4 regions of the Pseudoduganella sp. R-32 genome follow, and region 4 is predicted to be linked to each of the others. Evidence: riboswitches for the same ligand, from Rfam matches in the RefSeq annotation. Region 4 holds a riboswitch; each other region holds the start of a gene.

Region 1 (5,609 bases), 740 kb from region 4:
TCTTCCAGTCGCTGCAAGGTCGGCAGGTCGAGCGCATTCAGCGCATCGGGGCGATTCAATGCAATGACGGCGATGCCGGCGGATTCTCCATACAGGACAGTCATGGCTTGGCTCCGGGAGTTGAGATTAAGGTTAGTATAGGTTTCCAGAATTGGACGTAGTTTTGTGAGTTCAGAAAACAGTTTTCCGAAAATGAAAAACCTTGCCTTCGACTGGAATGAGCTGAAGTTCTTTCTCGCGGTTGCACGAAGCGGCGGCCTTAGCGGCGCTGCTGCGGTACTGGGCACCAGCGCATCCACGGTCTCGCGCCACGTTGACGCGCTGGAGCGCCGCACTGGCCGAAAGCTGTTCTTGCGCCAGCAAAGCGGCTATGCGCTGACCGATGACGGCAGTGAACTGCTGGCGCACGCCGGGCAGGTGGAGCAGGCCATGGCTGCCGCTGCTGCGCCGGGCGATGCGCAGCGCGCAGTGTCCGGCGTGGTGCGGCTGGCGACTACTGAAATGCTGGCGCAATTCCTGGTCGCGCCCAGGCTGGCGGCATTGCGAACGCTGCATCCGGCGCTAAGGGTGGAGCTCGATATCGCCATGGCTGCGGTCAAGCTGTCGCGGCGCGAAGCCGACCTGGCGCTGCGCATGGCCGCTCCGGACGATGGAGCAGGCGACTACATCGCAAGGCGTATCGGCAAGGTCGATTTCGCCCTTTACCGCGCAGCCGCTGTTTCGCATGACAGCGGTGACTACATAAGCTGGGACGGCGCCTGGGATGGCCTGCCGATGGCAGCCGCACTGCGCACTGCATTCGACGGCAAACCGCCAGTCCTGGCGTGCAACAGCCTGCCCACGCAGATCGCCGCCGCCCGCTCCGGCGTGGGCGCCGCCATGCTGCCATGTTTCATCGGTGATGCAGAGCCGGCGCTCCAGCGAATGGGGCGACTGGCCACGCCAGTATCGCGCGACCTGTGGCTGGTCTATCACCGCGACCTGAAAGCGAGCCTGCGCGTACAGGCAATGGCAGCCTTCCTGACCGAGATCACAGGCGTTTGCCACGCAAGAGACCTTTAATGTACTATTCGGCAATTGGGTGCGCGCGTCCTGTCCTGGATGCGCGTTAAACGGGAAACCGGTGACGCTGCCATGTGCGGCCACTCCGGTGCAGCCCCCGCTGCTGTAAGCCTGACGAATCCGGAAATACGCCACTGCGCAACGCGCGGGAAGGCCCGGACGAGGATGAAGGCGAGCCAGAATACCGGCCCGATACTGCCAGCACTGTTCTCCGGGGTGAAGGGAAGCCGCTGTCGACCGGCTTCCTGCGTCTTGCCCGCCTGCCCCCTGTCGACCGTCTCCCGATTCTCCCATGAAGGTGCTCCCATAGACCATTCGACGGGAGGTTTCGAATGCACATCATGGAAGGTTTCCTGCCGCCCGCGCATGCGCTTGGCTGGGCAGCCGTATCCGCTCCTTTCCTGGCCTGGGGCCTGCGCAGCATGGCGCGCGGCTTGCAGGCGCACCCCGAGCGGCGCATGTTGCTTGGCGTTGCTTCGGCCTTCGCTTTCATCCTGTCTGCGCTGAAGCTGCCGTCCGTGACGGGAAGCTGTTCGCATCCGACCGGCGTCGGGCTTGGCGCGCTGCTGTTCGGTCCTGCGGCGATGGTGCCGGTCGGCTTTGTCGTGCTGCTGTTCCAGGCCTTGCTGCTGGCCCACGGCGGCTTGACCACGCTGGGCGCGAACGTGTTCTCCATGGCGATCGTCGGGCCCTTCGTTTCCTATGGCGTATTCCGCTCCACGGCGGCCCTCGGGCTATCGCGCGCGGTCGCGGTGTTCGCGGCCGCCTGTATCGGCGACCTGGCAACTTACCTGACCACTTCTGCACAGCTGGCCTGGGCCTTTCCTGATCAGATCGGTGGTATCAGCGCTTCGTTCGCCAAGTTCGCCGGTATCTTCGCGTTGACACAACTGCCGATCGCCATCAGCGAAGGCTTGCTGACCGTACTGGTGGTGAATGCGATGGCGCGCTTCAATGCGCACGAGCTGCGCCTGCTGCCGGTGATGGCGCATGTGAAGGAGAAGTCGGCATGAAGGCGCGTACTGGCTTGATCTGGGCGGCCATCATCCTGTTGACCGTTTTGCCGCTGTGGTTTGCAGACATGCCGCCGGCGGAGCCGGGCGGCGCGGCGCCAGCAGCATTCAGCGGAGCGGATTCGCGTGCGCAACAGGCGATTGGCATCATCGCACCACACTACAAACCCTGGTTTGCACCGCTGTTCGAACCGCCGAGCGGAGAGATCGCGTCGCTGCTGTTCGCGCTGCAAGCTGCGATCGGCGCGGGCGTGATCGGTTTCTGGCTCGGCACATCGATGGCGCGCGAGCGCGAACAACGTTGCGCACAGGGGGATTCGGTGCCGGAGCAGGATTCCCATGCGGATTGACGCCGCAGCCTACGCCTCGCGCTGGCAGGCCGTCGCTCCAGGCGCGAAGGGCCTGTTCGCGCTGGCCGGCATCGCTGCCGCCTGGCTCGCCCGCAGCCTTGACACGCTGGCCGTGCTCGCGCTGCTCTCCATGCTCGCCACGCTGGCCGGGGCGCGCGTGCCGATCCGGACCTACTTTGCCGTAGCGGTAGCGCCGGTCGGCTTCCTTTTGCTGTCCTGCCTGACAATGCTGGTCACGCCTGACGGCGGGGGCGGCTGGCGGTGGGCGCCTGGGCTCTCGCCGGCAGTCGGGTACATTGCCCTGCGCTCGATCGCCGCGCTGGCCGCCGTACTCGGGCTGGTGCTGACCACGCCGATGCCGGACCTGTTGATGTTGCTGCGCCGCCTGCGCGTACCCGAACTGCTGCTGGACCTGATGGCGCTGTGCTACCGCATGCTGTTCGTGCTGCGCCAGGCATGGGACGAAGGCAGTACCGCGCAAGCTGCGCGCCTGGGACATGGCGGCTGGCGCCAACACTGGCGGTCGATAGGGTTGCTGACGGGCCAGATGGCACTACAGGTATGGCAGCGCGCGTCGGCACTGCAAATGGCGGCCGATGCGCGCGCCTTCGAGGGCAGCCTGCGCCACTTGCCGGCTTCCTTCCCGCATGCGCGACGCCAGCTTGCCCTATCCTTGCTGGCGAGCGTGCTGCTGCTGGCATTTTCCCTGCGTGACAGGCTATGACGCCTTTGATCGAACTCGAAGCAGTGGAGCACGCGTTTGCCGACGGCAGCCCAGGCCTGCGCGGCTGCACGTTGTCGCTTGGCCGCGGACGCCGTCACGCGCTGCTCGGCGCGAACGGCGCCGGCAAGACCACGCTCCTGCTGCACCTGAACGCTTTGCTGCGCCCCACCGTGGGCCGCTTGCGCTGGCACGGCAACGAGTACGACTACAGCCGCAGTGGGCTGGCCTCGTTGCGCAGCCGGGTCGGCCTTGTGTTCCAGAATCCTGACCGCCAGCTAATCTCGGCACTGGTCGAGGAGGATGTGGCGTTTGGGCCGCTGAACCTCGGCCTCGACGACGCCACGGTACGCACTCGCGCCGCGGATGCGCTCGATGCCGTAGGCCTGGCCGGCTTTGCGCGCCGTCCCGTGCACCACCTGAGCTTCGGCCAGAAGAAGCGCGTCTGCATTGCCGGCGTGCTGGCCATGCAGCCCGAAGTCCTGCTGCTGGACGAACCGATGGCGGGCCTGGACTCGCCGATGCAGATGGAACTCGAGACATTGCTGGACCGCCTCGCCGCGCGCGGCGTGACGATCGTCCTATCCACCCACGACGTCGACTTTGCCTATCGCTGGGCCGACGACATCCACATGATGGCTGCTGGCCGCTGCATTGCATCGGTTCCCGCCCAGGAGCTGGCCTCGCGCCAGGAGGCGCTACGCGCAGCCGGCCAACGCTTGCCCCAGGCATTGGCATTACATGCCGAGCTGGCCAAACGCGGCTTGCTTCCCGCCGGCGCCGCACCGCGAAGCGTGGAGGCCGTGCTGACCGCACTGCGCGCGCAGCCTGTCGACGAACACCAAGGAGAAATACTGATATGACAGCTGGCAAAGTCTGGTTTGTCGGCGCCGGTCCCGGCGACCCCGAACTGATCACCGTCAAGGGACAAAAGCTGCTGGCACAAGCTGGCGCCGTGCTGTTTGCCGGCTCGCTGGTGGACCGCGCCGCAACGCTCTACGCGCCGCCTGGCTGCGTCATCCGCGATTCGAAAGACATGACGCTGGAAGAGATGACGGCTTGGCTGATCGAGCAAACTCGGGCCCACAGCACCGTAGTAAGGCTGCAGACCGGCGATCCCGGCCTGTACGGCGCCCTGATTGAAATGGCGCGTCCGCTGGTTGCGGAAGGCATTGAATGGGCCGTGGTGCCCGGCGTTTCGTCGGCCATGGCTTCGATGGCAGCCGCCGGAGAATCCATGACCTTGCCCGAGGTGACGCAAAGCGTGATTTTCACCCGCGTCGAAGGCCGCACCCCAATGCCGGAGGGCGAAGACCTGGCCAGCCTGGCTGCGCACCGCACCACGCTGTGCATCTTCCTGTCGATCACCCTGATGTACAAGGTCGAGGGTGCCCTGCGTGCGGCGGGCTGGCCGGAGGACTCGCCCATGCTGGTCGTGCACAAAGCCAGTTGGCCCGGCGAAGAGAAGATCCTGCGCGGGACGCTGGCCGACATCAAGCAGCGCTGCCGGGAAGCCGGCGTAGCCAGCCAGGCCATGATCGTGGCCAGCCCCACGCTGGGCGCCCTGCACTGGGAAACCCTGGTGCGCTCCAAATTGTACGACCCAACTTTTACCCACCGTTTCAGAAAGGCCAGCGCATGAACCAATCCATCATGATGCCAGCGATTGCAGCAGCGAGCGATACCATCCTCGTCGTCGGCCATGGCTCCCGCGAGGAGTCGGGCAACCAGGAAATCCGTGAATTCGTGGACATGTGGCGCGCACGCCGGCCGGGCTGGCGCATCGAATTGTGCTTTATCGAGTTCGCTCCCCCCGAGCTGAATGCCAGCCTGCTGGAGGTTGCCGCAAGTTCGCGCCGCGTGCTGGTAGTGCCGCTGATCTTGAATGCAGCCGGCCATGTCAAGATGGAGATCCCAGAGGCCATCGAGGGTGCGCGCATCGCCCGTCCGCAAACGGAATTCCTGCTGGCGCCGCACCTGACCGCCTGCGACCCGGTACTGGCCATCCTCAAGCGCCGCCTGCGCAAGGCCATGGCGACGCTCGACATGCCCGATCCGACCACCACCGGCGTCGTACTGCTGGGCCGCGGCTCTTCCGACCGCGGCGCCAACGGCGAAATGGCCAAGATGGCGCGCTGGCTGATGGAAGAGGGCGACCACGAGCTGGTGGACCTGGCCTTCACCGGCATCACCTGGCCGCGCCTGGAAAAAGTCGTGCAGCGCCAGTTCACGCTGGGCGTGCGCCAGGTCGTGGTGCTGCCATACTACCTTTACACCGGCACGCTGATGCAGCGCATCCACCGCCAGGTTGAACACCTGCGCGGCCAGTATCCGCAAGTGCGCTTCGCCTGCACCGAGCATTTCGGCTTCGAGGCCGAGATTTTCGAGCTGATGGACCAGCGCGTGGAAGACTTGCGCGCTGGCGTGCCGGATAGCCGCCTGCCTTGCGACGGCTGTACCTAC
Region 2 (5,609 bases), 290 kb from region 4:
CCCAGGTCAGCGAGAAGTCCGAGTAAGCGCCCATGCAGCAGTTGCGCCTGTTCTTCATCGCACTGCAATTCTTCACGCGCCTGCCTATTCCTCGCTGGGTCGGTTTCGAGCCGGCCTGGCTGCACCATGCCTCGCGCTACTTCCCTGCCGTGGGACTGGTGGTGGCGGCGATTGCGGGCGGAGTGTACGCGGCGGCGGCGCTGGTGCTGCCGCCGCTGCTTGCCGTGCTGCTTTCCACGGCCGCCGGCATCTATGCCACCGGAGCCTTCCACGAGGACGGTTTTGCCGATAGCTGCGATGGCCTGGGCGGCGGTCACACGCGCGAGCGCGTGCTGGAGATCATGAAGGATTCGCGCATCGGCGCGTATGGAGCCATCGGCATCGGCCTGATGCTGGCAACCAAGGTGGCGGCGCTGGCCAGCATGCCGAAGCTGGCGGTGCTTGGTGCCCTGCTGGCGGCCCATCCGCTGTCGCGCCTCATGGCCTGTTCGCTGATCTGGCGCATGGAGTATGCGCGCGCGGAGGGCAAGGCCAAGCCGCTGGCGCAGGAAATGCGCGGCGGCGAGTTCGCCATCGCGACGCTGACGGCCGCGCTGCCCGCGGCGGGCGCGCTGGTCGTGGGCTGGCTGCCGCCGGCTGCATTGGGCGCCGGCCTGGCCGGCATGCTGCTGGCGACGCTCTGGCTGGCGCGCAAGTTCCGGCAACGCCTGGGCGGCTATACTGGCGACTGCCTTGGCGCTGTCCAGCAATTGACCGAAGCCGTGTTCTACGTCGCGGCACTGGCCTGCATGTGGAACTGATCCTCGTCCGCCATCCGCAGCCCGATGTCGCGCCCGGCCTGTGCTACGGCAGCAGCGACATTCCGGCAGCAGCGGACGCCCTGGCCGCCGGCCACGCCGCCCTGGCGCCGCAACTGGCCAGCGCCCTCACCCGCGGCTACCGCCTGTACTCCAGCCCCCTGCGGCGCTGCACGGCCCTGGCCTCCCTGCTGGGCGCCTTCACGTCCGACCCGCGCCTGGTGGAAATGGATTTCGGCGCCTGGGAGCTGTGCAGCTGGCCCGACGTCGCGCGCGCCGAGGTCGATGCCTGGGCCGCCGACCTGCTCGATTACCGCCCTGGCGGCGGAGAAACCGTGCGCGAGGTGGCGCGCCGCGTGCAGTCCTTCCTCGATGAGTTGCAGCACGACGCCATTGTCGTCTGCCACGCCGGCACCATGCGCCTGATGGCGGCCATCGCCGCCGGTGAGCCCTTGCAGCAGGCGGCCGCCAGGCCAAACCACATCAAGTATTGCGGGATCCTTCGCTTGTCCTGGCCAGCCAAGTCCGTATAATGGCGGGGTTTTGGTGCCCGCAATCGAATTCTCGAATGCAGTTAAACGGGAAACACGGCGCTGTCCCTGACAGCCAACGTGTGCTGCCCCCGCAACGGTAAGCAAGTGCCGCCTTCAATGTGCGGCAGCGACCTCCCGGCCACTGTGCGCAAGCATGGGAAGGCCAGGCCGCCAGACTTGCCAGCCCGGATACCGGCCAGACCAGGTGGGAACGCGCCCTGCGCCCGTTCCTGTTCATGCCGGCTTACGGGGACGTGGGCCGGCGGCTCGTTACGAAAGTTGTCATGTCCTTTCCCCTTACCCGGCAAGCGGCCATCGCGTCGCTGGCACTGGCCGTTGCCGCACCTGCCGTCGAAGCACAAACCCAGGCTGCCGTACTGAATTCCGTGCTGATCACCGCCACCCGCACGCCGCAAGCAGCACGCGACATCATCAGCGACACGCTCAGCATCGGCCCAGAGGAAATCGCGCGCAGCGGCGCCGGCTCCATCACCGAACTGCTGCAGCGCCAGCGCGGCATCGAAGTGAGCCGCAACGGCGGACCGGGCACCAATGCCAGCGTGTTCCTGCGCGGCTCCAACGGCAACCAGGTCATCGTCCTGATCGACGGCGTACGCATCGGCTCCGCCAGCAGCGGCGCGGCCGCCTGGAATGCCATTCCGCTGTCCGCCGTCGACCATATCGAAGTCGTGTACGGCCCGTTGAGCACCCTGTACGGCGCCGATGCCATCGGCGGCGTGGTGCAGATCTTCACGAAGAATGGCCAGGGCAGCCCGGCGATCGATGCCGGCGTATTGGCAGGCACTTACGGCACCCGATCCGGCACCGCAGGCATTGCCGGCAGCGCCGGCGCCTTCAACTATGCCCTCAGCGCGGGCAAGGAACGCTCCGGCGGCTTCTCCGCCACGCTGCCGGCCAGCTCCAGCTACAACAGCGATGACGACGGCTACGACCGCAAGCACGCCAACGGCCAACTGGCCTGGCAGGTCGCGCCCGGCCACGAGCTGGGCGTGCAGTTCCTGCATAGCGACCAGGAAGCGGATTACGATAGCGGCACCAAGGTGCGCGCCTGGAGCACGCAGAAGCTCGACACCGCCGCGCTTTACTCGCGCAACCGCCTGAGCGACGCCTGGCAGATGACGACGCAAGCCGCGCAATCGCGCGACAAGTCCGGCAGCTTTGCCGCCACCGCCAGCCAGATCGATACCAAGCAGACCCAGTTCAGTTGGCAGAACGATATCGCGCTGGGCACCGACAGCCTGCAGCTGCTGGCCGAACACCGCAAGGAAGAAATCGAATCCAACACCGCCGCCCTGGTGCGTGAGCGCAGCACCACTTCCTGGGCCGCCAGCTACAACATGAAGCGCGGCGACCACCTGCTGGCCGCCGCCGCCCGCAACGACGACAGCTCGCAGTATGGTTCGAAGAGTACCGGCTCGCTGGGCTACGGCTACCGCATCACGCCGGGCCTGCGCGTCAACGCCAGCTACGGCACCAGCTTCCGCGCGCCGACGTTCAATGAGCTGTACTACCCCGGCTACGGCCTGCCGGCCAATCGCCCGGAAGAAGGCCGCAACCGCGAAATAGGCGTCCACTTCGAACAGGGCGGCACAGCGCTGGGCGCCGTGGCATACCGCAACAAGCTGACCGACCTGCTGGTGAACATCGCCCCTTGTCCGCTGCCCGGCTTCCGCCTTGGCTGCGCCTACAACGTCAACCAGGCCACGCTGGAAGGCATCTCCCTGTCGGCACGCCAGCAGCTGGGCAGCAATTTCACGCTGTCCGCGAGCGCCGACCTGCAGAACCCGCAGGACGACATCAGCGGCAAGCTGCTGGTGCGCCGCGCCAAGCGCCACGGCAACCTAGCGCTGGAATATACTGCGGGCAGCCTGAGTACCGGCGCCGAGTGGCAGCTTTCCGGCTACCGTTTCGACGATACGGCCAACCGCAACCGCCTGGGCGGCTACGGCTTGCTGAACCTGTATGCGGCCTGGGAATTCGACCGTTCCTGGACTGCCACCCTGCGCTGGAACAACGTGGCCGGCAAACACTATGAACTGGCGCGCAATTACGCCACCGCCGGTTCCACCGTGTATGCCGGCCTGCGCTTCAGCTACAAATAAATGAGATAAGCTGCCCGCTATGCATCCACTTTCCGCCAACCTGCGCATGCGCGCCGTCACCGTCATCATCCTGCTGGTGCTGTTATCGCTGGCCAGCCTGGTTGCCGCCGGCATGATCGGTTCGGTCAGCATCCCGCTGGCCGACATGCCTGGCGCGCTGCGGGAGTTCATCAGCGGGCAACCGACCTCATTGCCTGGCCACTTGCTGGGCCTGCGCGCCGAACGCGCGGCGACGGCGTTTGTCACCGGCGCTTCCTTGTCGCTGGCCGGCGTGATGATGCAGGCCTTGCTGCGCAATCCGCTGGCCGACCCTTATGTGCTGGGCATTTCGTCCGGCGCATCGGTTGGCGCACTGGCGGCATTGCTGTTCATGTGCGCGGCGTGGATGGTGGATGCCGCCTCCTTCGCCGGCGCGGTCGTGGTATCGATGATGCTGTACTTCCTGGCGCGGCGCGACCTGCGCGGCGGCACCGCCGCGGAAGGCGGCACTGCCCTGCTGCTATTGACCGGGGTGATCCTGTCTTCGGGCTGCATCGCCCTGGTCACCCTGATGCTGTCGATTGCGCCGGAAAGCCGCCTGCGCACCATGGTTTTCTGGCTGATCGGCGACCTGTCCGGTTCCCCGATCCGCTGGCTGCCGTGGATTGTGCTGGCCGGCGGGATGGCGTTCGCCCTGCGCGCTGCACGTTCGCTGAACGTGATGGCGCTGCATGCGGAAGCGGCAGCCACCCTGGGCATCCGCGTGAGCGCGCTGCGCAAGGGCCTGTTCTTCTGTTCCGGCCTGCTGACCGCCAGTGCTGTAACAACGGCGGGCAGCATCGGCTTCGTCGGCCTGATCGTGCCGCACGCTTGCCGGTTCGCCTTCGGCCCCGACCATCGCCTGCTGGTGCCAAGCGCCGCGCTGGTCGGCGGCGCCTACCTGGTGCTGGCCGATACTGTGGCGCGTACCATCATCGCGCCGCAGCAACTGCCTGCGGGCGTGGTCACTGCGCTGGTGGGCACGCCGGTCTTCCTGTACCAACTGCACCGGCTGAGGAAATAAGATGATCGGCACCCATCAACTACGCCTTGCCATGGGCAAGCGCACCCTGGTCGACAGGCTGGACTGGCAGGTCGGCGACGGCGAATGCTGGAGCGTGATCGGCCGCAACGGCGCCGGCAAGAGCACCTTGCTGCGCACCCTGGCCGGACTGCGCCAGCCGGAAGCCGGCCATGTCAGTATCGACCGCCGCGCACTTGGCGAATGGCCGCTGCAGGAACTGGCGCTCAAGCGCGCCTTCCTGGCGCAGGCCCGCAGCGATGCCTTCTCGTACTCCGTGATCGAAACCGTGCTGTCGGCGCGCCATCCCTACCACGACAACCGGTATTGGGAAAACAGCGACGACCACCAGGCCGCCATTGCCGCCCTGGCCGCAATGGAAGTCGACCACCTGGCGGCACGCGACGTGCGCACGCTGTCCGGCGGTGAGCGCCAGCGCGTGGCCATCGCCGCCATGCTGGCGCAGGATACGCCGCTGCTGCTGCTCGACGAACCGGCCAACGCGCTGGACCTTGCGCACCAGGTCAGCGTGATGTCGCTGCTGTCCAGGCTTTGCCGGGAGCAGCGCAAGACCGTGGTGATGGTTGGCCATGACCTGACGCTGGCGCACAGCGTCTCTTCCCACGCACTGCTGCTGATGGGCGACGGGCGCTGGCTGGCGGGCCCGGTCGAGGAAGTGATGCAGCCCGCTGTCCTCAGCGAATACCTCGACCATCCAATCGAAACCGTCCGCCACGGCGAACGCACCATCTTCATTCCCGGGAGCCCCCAATGAGCGATATCAACGACCGCCACCGCGACCGCATGGCGCGCAAGAAGGCCATTATCGACGCCAAGATCGCGGCAGCCGACAAGAACATCGGCGTCCTGATCGTCAACACCGGCAATGGCAAGGGCAAGAGCTCGAGCGGCTTCGGCATGGCGATGCGTGCCATGGGGCACGGCATGAAAGTGGGCGTGGTGCAGTTCATCAAGGGCGCCATGTCGACCGGCGAAGAACAGTTCCTGCGCCGTTTCCCTGAAGAGTGCAGCTTCCACGCCATGGGCGAAGGCTATACCTGGGAAACGCAGAACCGCGAGCGCGATATTGAAAAGGCGCAGCAGGCCTGGCAGCAGG
Region 3 (5,609 bases), 2.7 Mb from region 4:
AGCGCCAACTCGCCAACCTCGACGTCACAGCCTGATTAAAAAAATGGGGTACGTCCCCATTTTTTTTATTTCTGGGGCTTGGTGTGCTTCATTGCGTAGACCAGGTGCTGCCACCAGTGCTCGCGTGACTGCACGCTCAGCATGCACTGGCGGTCGATCTCTTCCTTGAAGACGCGGTCGCGGCATTGCATATTGGCCAGCGCATTGCGCTGGTTTTCGGCATTCACCACGGCCACCACGAGCCAGAACACCAGCCCGGACAACAGGACCACCAGCGTCCAGGCAAAATGGTTGACCCAGGTGCGCTGCACCAGGCCGGCCTCATCAGGGGCCGACTCCCGGAACGCACGCATCACGCCTTCTTCACGTTGATCCATGTCTTACTTCTTGGTCGCTGCAGCCTTGGCTACCAGGTAGTCCGCAACTGCCAGGGCGGCTGCCTGGGACTGGTCTTCCGGCTGGCCTGGACGACCGGCCATTGATGGGGAAGTCACGTAACGGCCATCGATCACCAGGGTTGGCGCACTGTCCACCTTGTACTGGGCGATGATGGTCTCCATGCGCTTCATTTTAGACTCGACGCTGAAGGATTTGTAGACGCTTTCGTACTTGGCCTTGTCGACGCCGGCGCTTACCACCACGGCGGTCACGTCGTCCTCGCGCATCAGGCGCTTGTGCTCTTTGTGGATGGCGTCAAACAGCTTCTGGCTGGCTGGTTCCAGCGTGCCCATGGTTTCCAGGGTGACGTAGGCGCGTGCCAGCACGTCTTTTTCACCGCGGGCAAAGTGGATGCGGCGGAAGTGGATCTTGTCGGCGTTCTGCTTGACCCAGGCCGACATGCGCGGTTCGAGCGCATTGCAGTGCGGGCAAGTGAACATGAAGAACTCGACCACCTCGACCTTTTTACCCTGGGCTTCGGTGCGCACCGGGGTGTCGAGAACCGTATAGTCAACGCCTTGTTTCGGCTCGGCGGCATAGGCGCCGGCAGCGGTGAACATCAGGGCGGCAGAAGCAAGCAGCAGTCGCAGCAAACGCATGGTCATCCTTACAGGTAAATGGTAAACGCCGCGAGATTACCATTTTTTGCGCGCCGTGATCAGCCCCGTGGGCCAAAAAGGCGCCAACGGGGCATTTTTAAGCCTGTTTTAAGCGCTTAAAAGTCGTAGCGTGCCGATACTTTCAGTTGACGGCCACTGTTCGGGTAGATGCCTGCGCGGCAGCTGAAGGCTTGGCTGAAATGCTCCTTGTCGAACATGTTCAGCGCGGTCACAGCCAGTTCCCATTGGCCGAACTTGCGCGCGTAGCGGCCATCGACCACGGTGTACGCCGGCATGCGGGCGTCGCAGCTGTTGTCGAAATCGCTGCCGTAGCGCTGTTTGCCGACGCGCTGCACGCCGATGTCGGCGCTCTGGCCGTCGGACGGCAGCCAGGCCAGGCGCACGGTCAGGATGTTCTTCGGCACCAGCGCCAGTTCGCGGCCGGCGTTCGGACCGGAGCGGAACTCGGCATCCACCTGCTGGAAGTGGCCCTGCACCTGCCATTCCGGCGCGAAGCGGTAGCTGCCATCGAGCTCGAAGCCCTTGCGCTGGGTTGGCGCCAGGTTGGTGTTGGCGCCGAACATGCCTGCGGTCGGGTCGTAATAGATCTCGTTGTCCAGGTTGTGGCGGAAAATGCGCGCGTCAAGCTTGGCGGCGCCCTGCGCATAACCAAGGCCGATTTCAGCATCGTGCGAAGTCTGGGTTTCCAGCGGCTTGTTGGCCTGCGGAGTGAAGCCGTTCTCGTCGGAGTTGGCGACGCGGTAGCTCTGGCCAATCTTGGCCCACGCTGTCAGGCCCGGCGCGGCAAGCATGCTGCCCTGCACTTCCCAGGCGTTGTTGGCTTGCTTCACGCTGTAGGTGGCGGTGGTGAATGGCACTGGATCGATCGAATCCTTGTCGAACAGTTCGCGGCGCACGCCGGCGGCCAGGCGGAATTGCTGCGGGCCGGAGAACTTCATTTCGTCGCGCAGGTAGAAAGCCTTGCTGCGCTGGCTGGCGTCGGCGGCGGAGAAGGACGCGGTGGTGACGCGGTTCCAGCGGCCGAAGTCAAAGCCGGCGACCAGTTCATTCAGCATGCCGTCGAACTGGCCAAGGTGGCGCACGCGCGGCGAGAACTGGGTCTGCTTCGTGTCGTAGGCGGAGCTGGAAACGCCCCATGGACTGAAGTAAGTGGCTTCCGCTTCCTTCTTGCGATGCGACAGCTCCGCAGCCAGGTCGAAGGCGCCTACCTTGTGCTCCCAGGCGGCGGTATATCGGTCGCTATCGAGCTTGCCGAAATCGTTCGGGGTCAGGGTCTGGCGCGGATTGGCGTTGAATTGCGCTTCCGTCAGGCTGCCGGCGAAGCGCTGGTCCTGTCGCGCGATGTCGGCACGCAGCGAGAAGCTGCCCACGCCGGTGCTGAATTTCACGCCGCCGTCAAGGCGCGACTGCTTGAATTCATTGTTGTCGCGGTAGTTGTCGGAGCGCTGGTGGCCGGCCGACGCGTCGAAGGCAAAGCCGTCGAAGCCCTGTGCCACGCTGGCGCGCACCTCGCCGCTGTCAAACTGGCCCAGCTCAGTGAACATATTGCCGCTGCGCTCGCCGGCTTGCGGGCGCTTGGTGGTGATCTGGATCACGCCGCCGGTGGCGCCTTCGCCATACAGCACGCTGGCGCCGCCGCGCATGATGTCGATGCGCTCCACCATGTCGATCGGAATGGTGGACAGGGTTGCGCTGGACAGCTCGTTTTCGTTCAGGCGCACGCCATCCAGCACAATCACCACGTTCTGGTCGCTGTTGGTGCCGAAGCCGCGCAGGTCGAGGCCGAAGTCGGGGCTGCCGGTCAGGCTCTGGCGGCCGTACACGCCGCCGATCTTGCGGATCGCCTGGTTGACGTCGGACACGCCGGCGCGGCGGATGTCGGCCGCGGTGATGGTGGTGGCGCCGATCGGCAGCAGCGACGGATCGCTGGCGAAGCGGGAACCGGAAACGACAACGGTGTTCGATTGGGCTTGGGCCGCTGCGGCAAAGCACAGGGCAACCGCTGCGGCAACGGCGCAGCGCGAAGTGATGAAGGTCATGGCAAATCAGTAGAAAGAGTATCCGCCTGCGTCCCCGCAGCCGGAATCCACAGAAGACGAACCCTGCGCGGGCGCGCTTCCACCTCCCTGGCCGGTATCCGGGCTGGCAAGACTGACCGGGCCACCTTCCTGCAGCAGCAGTGGCTAATTGGCGCGGCCTGCCGTCTCAATGACGGCGCTTGCGTACCGTTGCGGGGGCAGCACATTGCGTTTCCCGTTTAACTGCCTCCATGAACAGGAGGCGGGCACCAAGGCGCCGCCATTATACGCCGGTTAAAGTTGGCATAAAAGTTTGGCAATCGGCCGCCACCCGGGCTATATTTTGGTGTTGCAAAAAACCTAATGGAGTCTTATGCGCATCACTCACCTTTTGGCCGCGGCCGCCCTGTTGGGCGGGGTCGCGGTCCAGGCCAGCCTGTGGGCCGGTGGCGCGACGTCCGCCACCGTGCCGGAAGCCGGTAGCGGCATCGCACTGGCGCCAGCCAAGGCGGCCGCCGTCATGCAGCCCAGCGCTCCCGGCGCCTGGGGCGGCATCCGCACCGGCCAGGAGGCCACGTTGTCCGACCGCGTGGTGGACTACCAGATCGAAGCCAGCCTGGACCCGGTCAAGCACACCATCGACGGCAAGCAGCGCCTGACCTGGCGCAACCGCAGCGCCGAACCGGTGCGCAGCGTCTACCTGCACCTGTACCTGAATGCCTTCCAGAACGGCTACAGCACCTTCCACACCGAGGAGCGCAAAACCGGCAGCGGCATTCGCAACAGCGCCCTGAGCAAAGATGGAGAATGGGGCTACACGGAATTGCGCAGCGTGCAGCAAGGCGGCGCCAAGGTGCCGTGGACTTTCGTGCATCCCGACGGCGGCCCGGCGGCCGACCAGACCGTGGTGCGCCTTGACCTGCCGCAGGCTGTCGCAGCGGGCGCCAGCACCACGCTCGATATCGCCTTTTTCGACCAGCTTCCGCGCGTGATGGCGCGCAGCGGCTACTTCGACAGCTTCCACCTGGTGGCGCAATGGTTCCCCAAGATCGCCGTGCTGGAACTGCCGGGCGAACGGGGCGCCACCGCGGTGCGCTGGAACGCGCATGAATACCACGCGGAATCCGAGTATTACGCGGACTTTGGCAGCTATGACGTCAAGCTCACCGTCCCCAGGGAATATACCGTGGGAGCCACCGGCGAACTGCAGGGCGCCCCGCAGGAAAAGGACGGCAAGCTGACCCACCATTTCGTGCAGGGCGACGTGCACGATTTCGCGTGGACCGCCGACAAGCGCACTGCGGCACCGCTGACCGGCACCTGGACCGGGCCCGGCAGCCCGCAAGTGAAGATCACCGTGCTTTATCCGCCGGAATTCGCATCCAACGCGGCGCCTGCCTTGCAGGCCACCAAGGATTCGCTGGACTACTTCTCGAAGACCCTCGGCCCCTATCCGTACAAAACCGTGACTGTGGTCATTCCTCCGCATAACGCCAGCGAAGCGGGCGGCATGGAGTACCCCACCTTCTTCACTGTCGACAACTTTGCCGGCCTGAAGCCGGGCACGTTCGCATCGGCGGCGCTGGATTTCGTCACCATTCACGAATTCGGCCATGGCTACTTCTACGGCATCCTCGCCAGCAACGAGTTCGAAGAGCCGATGCTGGACGAAGGCCTGAACGAGTACTGGAACCAGCGCATGCTGCGCGATACGGGCCGCAAGGCCTACCTCACGACGCCGTTCCTGCGCGCGATCGGATTTGCGCCCACCATCAAGGGCTTCGAGTTCGAACGCCAGGGCACGCCGCGTGACGAGCCCTCCGATCCGCTGGGCCAGAATGCCTATACCCGCCTGCAAGGCATTGGCCCGGTGTATTCGCGCACCACCCTGGTCATGCACGACCTGGAAGCGCAGCTGGGCAAGGAAACCATGGAGCGCGCCTTCAAGGAGTATTACCGCCGCTGGAAATTCCGCCACCCAAGCGTGGCTGATTTCCGTGAGACGCTGGCAGAAGTCAGCGGCCAGCGCCAGCTGGTGGAAACCGTCTTCGCGCAGCAGGTCTACGCCACCACTCGCGTGGATGACCGCATTTCCTCCTTCAGCAGCGAAGAGGTGCTGCCACTGCCGGGCCGGCAAATGAAGGGCGGCAAGCTTGCCGACTTGAGCGAAGAGCAGGTCGACCAGCACGTCGAACAACTGCGCGATGCATGGGAAAAGGCCAACCCGGAAGCCAAGCCGGGCACTGGCCCGTTCCCCTACCTGACACGGGTCACCGTGCGCCGGCGCGGCGCCGATGTCTCGCAAACACTGGTGGTCACCTTCGCCGATGGCAGCAAGGAGACCGTGTTCTGGGGCGGCGAACAGCGCTGGCATACCTACGAGTGGACCAAGCCCGTGAAAGCGGTATCCGCCCAGCTCGACCCTGAGGGCAAACACCTGCTCGACGTCAGCAAGCTCGATGACAGCCGCACCCTGAAGAAGGACGGCAGCGCCTCGCGCCGCTGGACCTTCGACCTGGCCGCCATCATCCAG
Region 4 (5,609 bases):
TAAAGATCACGGCGCCGTGCGGCATGACGAAGGTTGGCGTACTGCCGTCGCGCGCTTCCGGCTCGTGCAGCAAGTCGGGACTGGCGCGCCACAGCAGGATGGCGCTCACGGCGACGATAGCCAGGCACGCGCCCAGCGGGCCGCTGCCAAGCCACAGCAACAGGGCCATGCCGCCGGCGCCGGCGAAGCCGCCAAGGCTGAACATGCCGTGGAAACCGGACATCAGCGCGCCGCCGCTGGCCTTTTCGACAATCACCGCCTGCACGTTCATCGCCACGTCCATGGTGCCGAGCGAGGCGCCGAACACAAACAGCGCCAGGCCAAGCAGCAGCGGGGTTGGCGCCAGCGCCAGGGCCGGCAGCGACAGGCAGACCACCAGCGCCGACCACAGCACCACCTTGCGGCAGCCAAAGCGCGCCGCCAGCGCGCCGGTCAGCGGCATCGCCAGCAGCGAGCCCAGGCCGAGGCAAAGCAGCAGCAACCCAAGCGGGCCTTCCGCCAGTTGCAGGCGCTCCTTCGCGTACGGCACCAGCGGCGCCCAGGCAGACATGGCAAGGCCCGCAGTCAGGAAAGCCAGGCGGGTGGACAGGCGGTGGCGGTGGTCGATGGTTTGGTTCATGGCTGAAGATTCTAGCATGGAACCGTTTCCATTATGGTCCTTGAGCGTTGGCAGTCGATTATGATGTGCACTGCTCTTATCGCAAGGAACGAGGTATGGATCGGTTTCTGTGGACGCCTGGGAACGGGATTGACACGCTGGCCTTAGGCCGCTTGCGGGCGCATTTTCCAAAGCCGGCCGCTCCGATGGGCGAGGCCTGGTTCATGGGGGCCGAAAGGCGAATGTTCAGTGACTTGCTGGGAAACCTGGACGAGATTGCAGTGCGCGAACTGCAGGAATGTTTTGCTGAAATCGCCAGCGGTACCCGGTCATTCGGTCCGATGGAGGAATGGAAAACCTGGTACCACTACCTGCTTGCGGCGCTCCTGCCGCGCAGCCATGAGGCATGTTTTTCCTACCTGCTGGAATCGTTGATGACTGGGTTTATGGCCATTTACCCGAACGGCGTCTCTCGGGAGCCATACGAAGGCTTTCGGGAAGATGTGCTGCTAACCCTGGGACGGTGCATGATGGATGGCATGTGCTGGAACGGCACCGACATCGCTATCGGGAATATTCTGCGTCAATCAAACGACAACCCGAACCGTGTCTGGCTCTGGTGGGATGCCAGTGGAGATTTCTCCGCTTCGATGTTCTTCTGCCTGAAATATCTGCCTGAGTCTTTAGTCGAGCCTTGGCTGCGTTCCGTGTTCGATATCCCCTCACCGCACTGGCGCGCGCAGGTCGTCGTCTGGCTGGTTGGTGCGCATGGGATCCTGAACGACACAATGCGGTGGCCATCTGAATTTTCGCTGGAAGCCCGACCATACATCGGTTGGGAATGGAGTCATTGTCTCGAGGCCCGGCTGACGGTTGTAGACGACAGCGGCGCGCCGCCGGTAGCGGCGCTTGTCCCTGAGGCTGCCCGAACGGCAACGCTGGACGTGGTTCGATCGTACTTCAGCGAAGATCGATTCCTGGAATGGGTCACTTGCATTGCGACTGTTCCATATCTGGAAGCGGAACTGGCTGAAATTCCTTCGACATTCGCAACGCTCTACGTTCGCTAGCGGCTCACGGACAGGTTTCGCGTTCCAGCACCGCGAGCCACGTCATCGCCTGTTCCCGACTCTCGCCGCACATTTCGGCCGAAGGCTGCAGGCCGCCGCAGAAGGCCGGGCGTTCCGGCTTGCCGAAGATCTTGCAACGGTTATCGTCGCCCAATTGGACGCAGCGCACCCCGGCCGGTTTGCCGTTCGGCATTCCGGGAATCGGGGACGTAATCGAGGGCGCCGTGCAGCAGGCGCCACAGGCTGGGCGGCATTGGAAACTCATGGTGGGCCAGTATTTTACAGCTTCGGCCAACCCAGCCAGCGCATGGCCTGCTCGCGCGACTCGCCGCACACTGCTTCGTCGGCCCTGAATTCCACGCACACGAGGGGGCGTTCGGGCAAGCCATACAGCTTGCAGCGCATGTGTGAATCGAGCTGGATGCAGGGCACGCCTGCCGGTTTGCCTTCAGGCATGCCGGGAATCGGGCTGGAGATCGCGGGCGCCGTACAGCAGGCGCCGCATTGTGGACGGCACGGGATCGGGGTGCGGTTCACAGCCGTGCGGGCGGCTTTGCCTTGCTAATGGATAACGTGGTGCGTGCGGCCGCCGAAGGCCTTGAGGGCGTCGGACAGCGACACTTCAATCTGTCCCAGGTGGGCGTCAGCCAGCACCCAGGGCTCGCCGTCCGCGGCATGGCGCTTGGCCACTTCACGTTCGACCATGGCCGCCATGCGCTCATGCAGCACTTGCTGGTAGCGCGGCGAATCCGGATTCCCAGCCTGGGCACGGGCATACATATCGGCCCCTTCCCAGAGTTCCTGGATGCGCTCATCCGCAAGTCCGGAGGCGGCTGCCAGGACTTGTAATGTTGTCTTGTTATGCATTTTTACTCTCCCAGACACGTTCTTTGACGCGTACTTAGCAGTAAATACCTAATTCTCACGAATTACCAATCATTTCTAAGAAGTGGATCTTTATAACAACAGTCGTTGCTCTTCTGGCTAGATTGTTGGCCAAGTGCAGTCTGTTAGAATGACGCACGTTATGTGATTGGTGCCTTCCTGCAAGCCTGCCGGGAGGTGAAACGGGAAGCCGGTGCCGCGCGGGATAGCCATCTTGCGCCAGTCCGGCGCAGCCCCCGCTGCTGTAAGCCGGACGAAGCTGACCAACGCCACTGTGCATCGCACGGGAAGGCCAGGCCAGCGGAGGAAGAAGGCGAGCCAGAAGACCGGCCGGTCACTTTTGATTGTGCGAAGCCCGGGGTGTGGTTTTGCGTGCTCGGAATCCTGCTGTGCCTACCACTACCTTTGCCCGGACCATTACGGTCCTGCTATGTGCGTTCGCTTGCGCGCGTGCCAACGCCGCCGTGCTGTTTGCCATCGTGACCGAACGCGCTGCGCCTGTCGCCATCGAGGCGGCCCATCGCCACCTGGCCGGCCATCCCCAGGACCGTATCGTGTTGCGCACGCCCGCGCAATGGATGGCGGCCGACGACAAGCAAGCCGCCCAGTGGCTGGCGCAGGCGGACAGCATCCTGGCCGTATCGCTGTTCGGCGACCCGGCCCGGCGCCTGAAGGAATTCTTGCCGCGCCATGCCCGCCCGCAGGCCAGCGTGCTGGCCATGAATGGCGAGGCCACGCTTAGCCTGCTGTCGCGCGGACGGCAGGGCAGCTTGCAGGGCTTTTCGCCTGAAACGCTGCGCCAGCTCTCGACCGAGCAGCCGCCGGAAGCGGCACTGCAGGCAGCCAGGGCGCGACCGGCGGCAGGCCAGTGGCTGGCTGCGCGCCAGGTCTGGCAGGCCGGTGGCCGCGACAACACGGCAGCGCTGCTTGCGCACCTGCTCGACCCCTCGCGCGCCCTGGCCGAGCCGCAGCCGGAACCGACGCTGCGCCTGCGCGCCGGCCAGCGCGAACTGCACGACGCGGCGGCATGGGGCAGGGCGGCGCAGCTAGGCCTGCAGGCGCGTCCTACCGTGGTAGTGCTGGACCTGTCGAACATGGATGGCACGGTGCCCGATGCCGTCTGCAAGCAAGTCGAACGCATTGGCCAGCAATGCGTGCAGGTGCTGCCGCGCTGGGGCGGCGCCTCGCGCGAGGCGCTTGAGCGCTTGCCGGAACTGATTGCGCCTGCCGTGCCGGCCGCCATGGTGGTGCTGCAGGACTTTGTGGTGGGCGCCGCCGAAGGGCGCGAAGCCGTCAGCGAGGCATTCAAGAAGCTCGATATCCCGCTGTTCAAGGCGATCCGGCTGTCCGACCGCACCGCCATGCAATGGCGCTTGTCGCCGGACGGCTTGCCGCCTGATTCGGTGCAGTACCGCGTGGCGCTACCCGAGCTGCAGGGCATCGGCCAGCCCATCGTGGTGGCGGCACTGGGCGAGCCGCAGCGCGACAAGCTGACCGGCATCGAGAATCGCCCGCCGGTAGTACTGGCGGCGGAAGCGGAGCGCCTGGCTGCGCGCGTCGAGCGCTGGCTGGCCTTGCGCGCCAAATCCAACCGCGACAAGCGCGTGGCGCTGGTGTACTACAATCACCCGCCGGGCCGCCAGAACATCGGCGCCGACAACCTTGATGTGCCGGCTTCGCTGTTCGACATGCTGCACGCCCTGAAGGACGCCGGCTACACGGTCGGCGAATTGCCGGCCACGCCGGAAGCGCTGCTTGACCGCATCATGGCGCACGGCGTCAACCTGCCTGAGGACCGCGGCGCCTTGCGTGAACTGGCGGGCTCCGTGAACAGCGTCAGCGCCGCCGATTATGCGAAGTGGTTCGCGACGCTGTCGCCGCGCGTGCAGGGAGAAATGACCAGCGGCCTGCTGGGCCGCTTGCACGCCGACGTGCTGGAAGCGGAAGCTGCCGGCGAACGGGCACTCGGCCGCAAGCAGGCGGAAGTCGTGATCAAGGAACTGCAGCACCTGGTGGAGGGCGCCGATCATCCGCAGCGCGAGGCGGCGATCCGCGACCTGGCTGCGCTGTCCGATGGCTATGCGGGCTGCCTGCAGGCGAAGGCGCCGCGCCGCTGCGCTGCGCTGGAGCCGCTGCGACGCCGGGTCGCGTCCTACGGCATCGAGGGCTTGAAGGGCTGGGGGCCTGCACCGGGCAAGATCATGGTCGACAGCGGCAAGCTGCTGGTGCCGGGCATCCAGTTCGGCAACGTGTTCATCGGACCACAGCCGCCGCGCGGCTGGGAAGTGGACGAAGAGCTGCTGCATGCGAATACCAGCGTGCCGCCCCCGCACCAGTACCTGGCCTTCTACCACTGGCTGCGCGACCGCTTCAAGGCCGATGCGCTGGTGCATATCGGCCGCCACTCGACCTATGAGTTCTTGCCGGGGAAGGCGGTCGGACTTTCGGCCGACGACTTTCCCAGCCTGATCGCGGGCGACCTGCCCGGCATCTATCCCTATATCGTGGACGGCGTCGGCGAAGGCACGCAGGCCAAGCGGCGCGGCCTGGCGGTGATGGTTGACCACCTGACGCCGCCGCTGGCGTCCACGCCGCTGTACGACGAACTGCTGTCGCTGCGCCAGATTGTGGAGAGCTACGAGGCAGCCAGCTCCGACACGCTGAAGGCCAAGGCGGCGCAGCTGATGCGCGAGCGCGTTGTGGCCCTGAACCTGAAGGCGGAACTGGAAGCGTCGATGGCCGACGTGCTGGCCGTGCGCGGCATCGGCTTCGACGCGGCCGACGACGACCTGCTGGCGCACGAAGTGGGCCACTACCTGACAAAGCTGCAGGAAAAGTTCATGCCGCACGGCCTGCACATCTTCGGGCGTCCGTGGAAGCGGGACTCCATCGACCTGATGCTGGAATCGATGAAGAAGGGCGGCATCGACGATCCTGAGGTTGCGCGCAAGCTGGCTGCGTCGCCGCTCAATGAAATGCGCGCGCTGCTGGCGGGCCTGGATGGCCGCTTCATCGAACCGGGCAAGGGCAACGATCCCCTGCGCTCGCCGGAAGCG

Evidence for each region. Region 4 has a riboswitch for cobalamin ahead of ACN9MU_RS29825 (cobaltochelatase subunit CobN). Riboswitches for the same ligand answer to the same signal wherever they lie in the genome.
Region 1: it holds a riboswitch for cobalamin, as region 4 does, so the genes downstream of both, ACN9MU_RS01685 (energy-coupling factor ABC transporter permease) here and ACN9MU_RS29825 (cobaltochelatase subunit CobN) in region 4, are expected to answer to the same signal.
Region 2: it holds a riboswitch for cobalamin, as region 4 does, so the genes downstream of both, ACN9MU_RS31085 (TonB-dependent receptor domain-containing protein) here and ACN9MU_RS29825 (cobaltochelatase subunit CobN) in region 4, are expected to answer to the same signal.
Region 3: it holds a riboswitch for cobalamin, as region 4 does, so the genes downstream of both, ACN9MU_RS10635 (TonB-dependent receptor) here and ACN9MU_RS29825 (cobaltochelatase subunit CobN) in region 4, are expected to answer to the same signal.

What each region holds. Positions count from the first base shown of each region.
Region 1 covers NZ_CP183987.1:368,853-374,461, forward strand. Annotated here, with positions in the region: gene ACN9MU_RS01675 (enoyl-CoA hydratase-related protein) at 1-104, opposite strand, end outside; gene ACN9MU_RS01680 (LysR family transcriptional regulator) at 193-1,062, shown strand; cobalamin riboswitch at 1,065-1,269, shown strand; gene ACN9MU_RS01685 (energy-coupling factor ABC transporter permease) at 1,395-2,075, shown strand; gene ACN9MU_RS01690 (energy-coupling factor ABC transporter substrate-binding protein) at 2,072-2,425, shown strand; gene cbiQ (cobalt ECF transporter T component CbiQ) at 2,415-3,149, shown strand; gene ACN9MU_RS01700 (energy-coupling factor ABC transporter ATP-binding protein) at 3,146-4,009, shown strand; gene cobM (precorrin-4 C(11)-methyltransferase) at 4,006-4,788, shown strand; gene ACN9MU_RS01710 (sirohydrochlorin chelatase) at 4,785-5,609, shown strand, end outside.
Region 2 covers NZ_CP183987.1:6,782,093-6,787,701, forward strand. Annotated here, with positions in the region: gene cobT (nicotinate-nucleotide--dimethylbenzimidazole phosphoribosyltransferase) at 1-26, shown strand, start outside; gene ACN9MU_RS31075 (adenosylcobinamide-GDP ribazoletransferase) at 33-800, shown strand; gene ACN9MU_RS31080 (histidine phosphatase family protein) at 791-1,330, shown strand; cobalamin riboswitch at 1,325-1,545, shown strand; gene ACN9MU_RS31085 (TonB-dependent receptor domain-containing protein) at 1,615-3,453, shown strand; gene ACN9MU_RS31090 (FecCD family ABC transporter permease) at 3,473-4,495, shown strand; gene ACN9MU_RS31095 (ABC transporter ATP-binding protein) at 4,497-5,267, shown strand; gene cobO (cob(I)yrinic acid a,c-diamide adenosyltransferase) at 5,264-5,609, shown strand, end outside.
Region 3 covers NZ_CP183987.1:2,318,967-2,324,575, reverse strand. Annotated here, with positions in the region: gene ACN9MU_RS10650 (transcriptional regulator, SarA/Rot family) at 1-35, shown strand, start outside; gene ACN9MU_RS10645 (hypothetical protein) at 66-377, opposite strand; gene ACN9MU_RS10640 (thiol:disulfide interchange protein DsbA/DsbL) at 381-1,037, opposite strand; gene ACN9MU_RS10635 (TonB-dependent receptor) at 1,154-3,097, opposite strand; cobalamin riboswitch at 3,170-3,365, opposite strand; gene ACN9MU_RS10630 (M1 family metallopeptidase) at 3,450-5,609, shown strand, end outside.
Region 4 covers NZ_CP183987.1:6,496,773-6,502,381, reverse strand. Annotated here, with positions in the region: gene ACN9MU_RS29850 (MFS transporter) at 1-619, opposite strand, end outside; gene ACN9MU_RS29845 (hypothetical protein) at 715-1,668, shown strand; gene ACN9MU_RS29840 (YkgJ family cysteine cluster protein) at 1,673-1,933, opposite strand; gene ACN9MU_RS29835 (YkgJ family cysteine cluster protein) at 1,948-2,190, opposite strand; gene ACN9MU_RS29830 (hypothetical protein) at 2,230-2,535, opposite strand; cobalamin riboswitch at 2,686-2,902, shown strand; gene ACN9MU_RS29825 (cobaltochelatase subunit CobN) at 2,943-5,609, shown strand, end outside.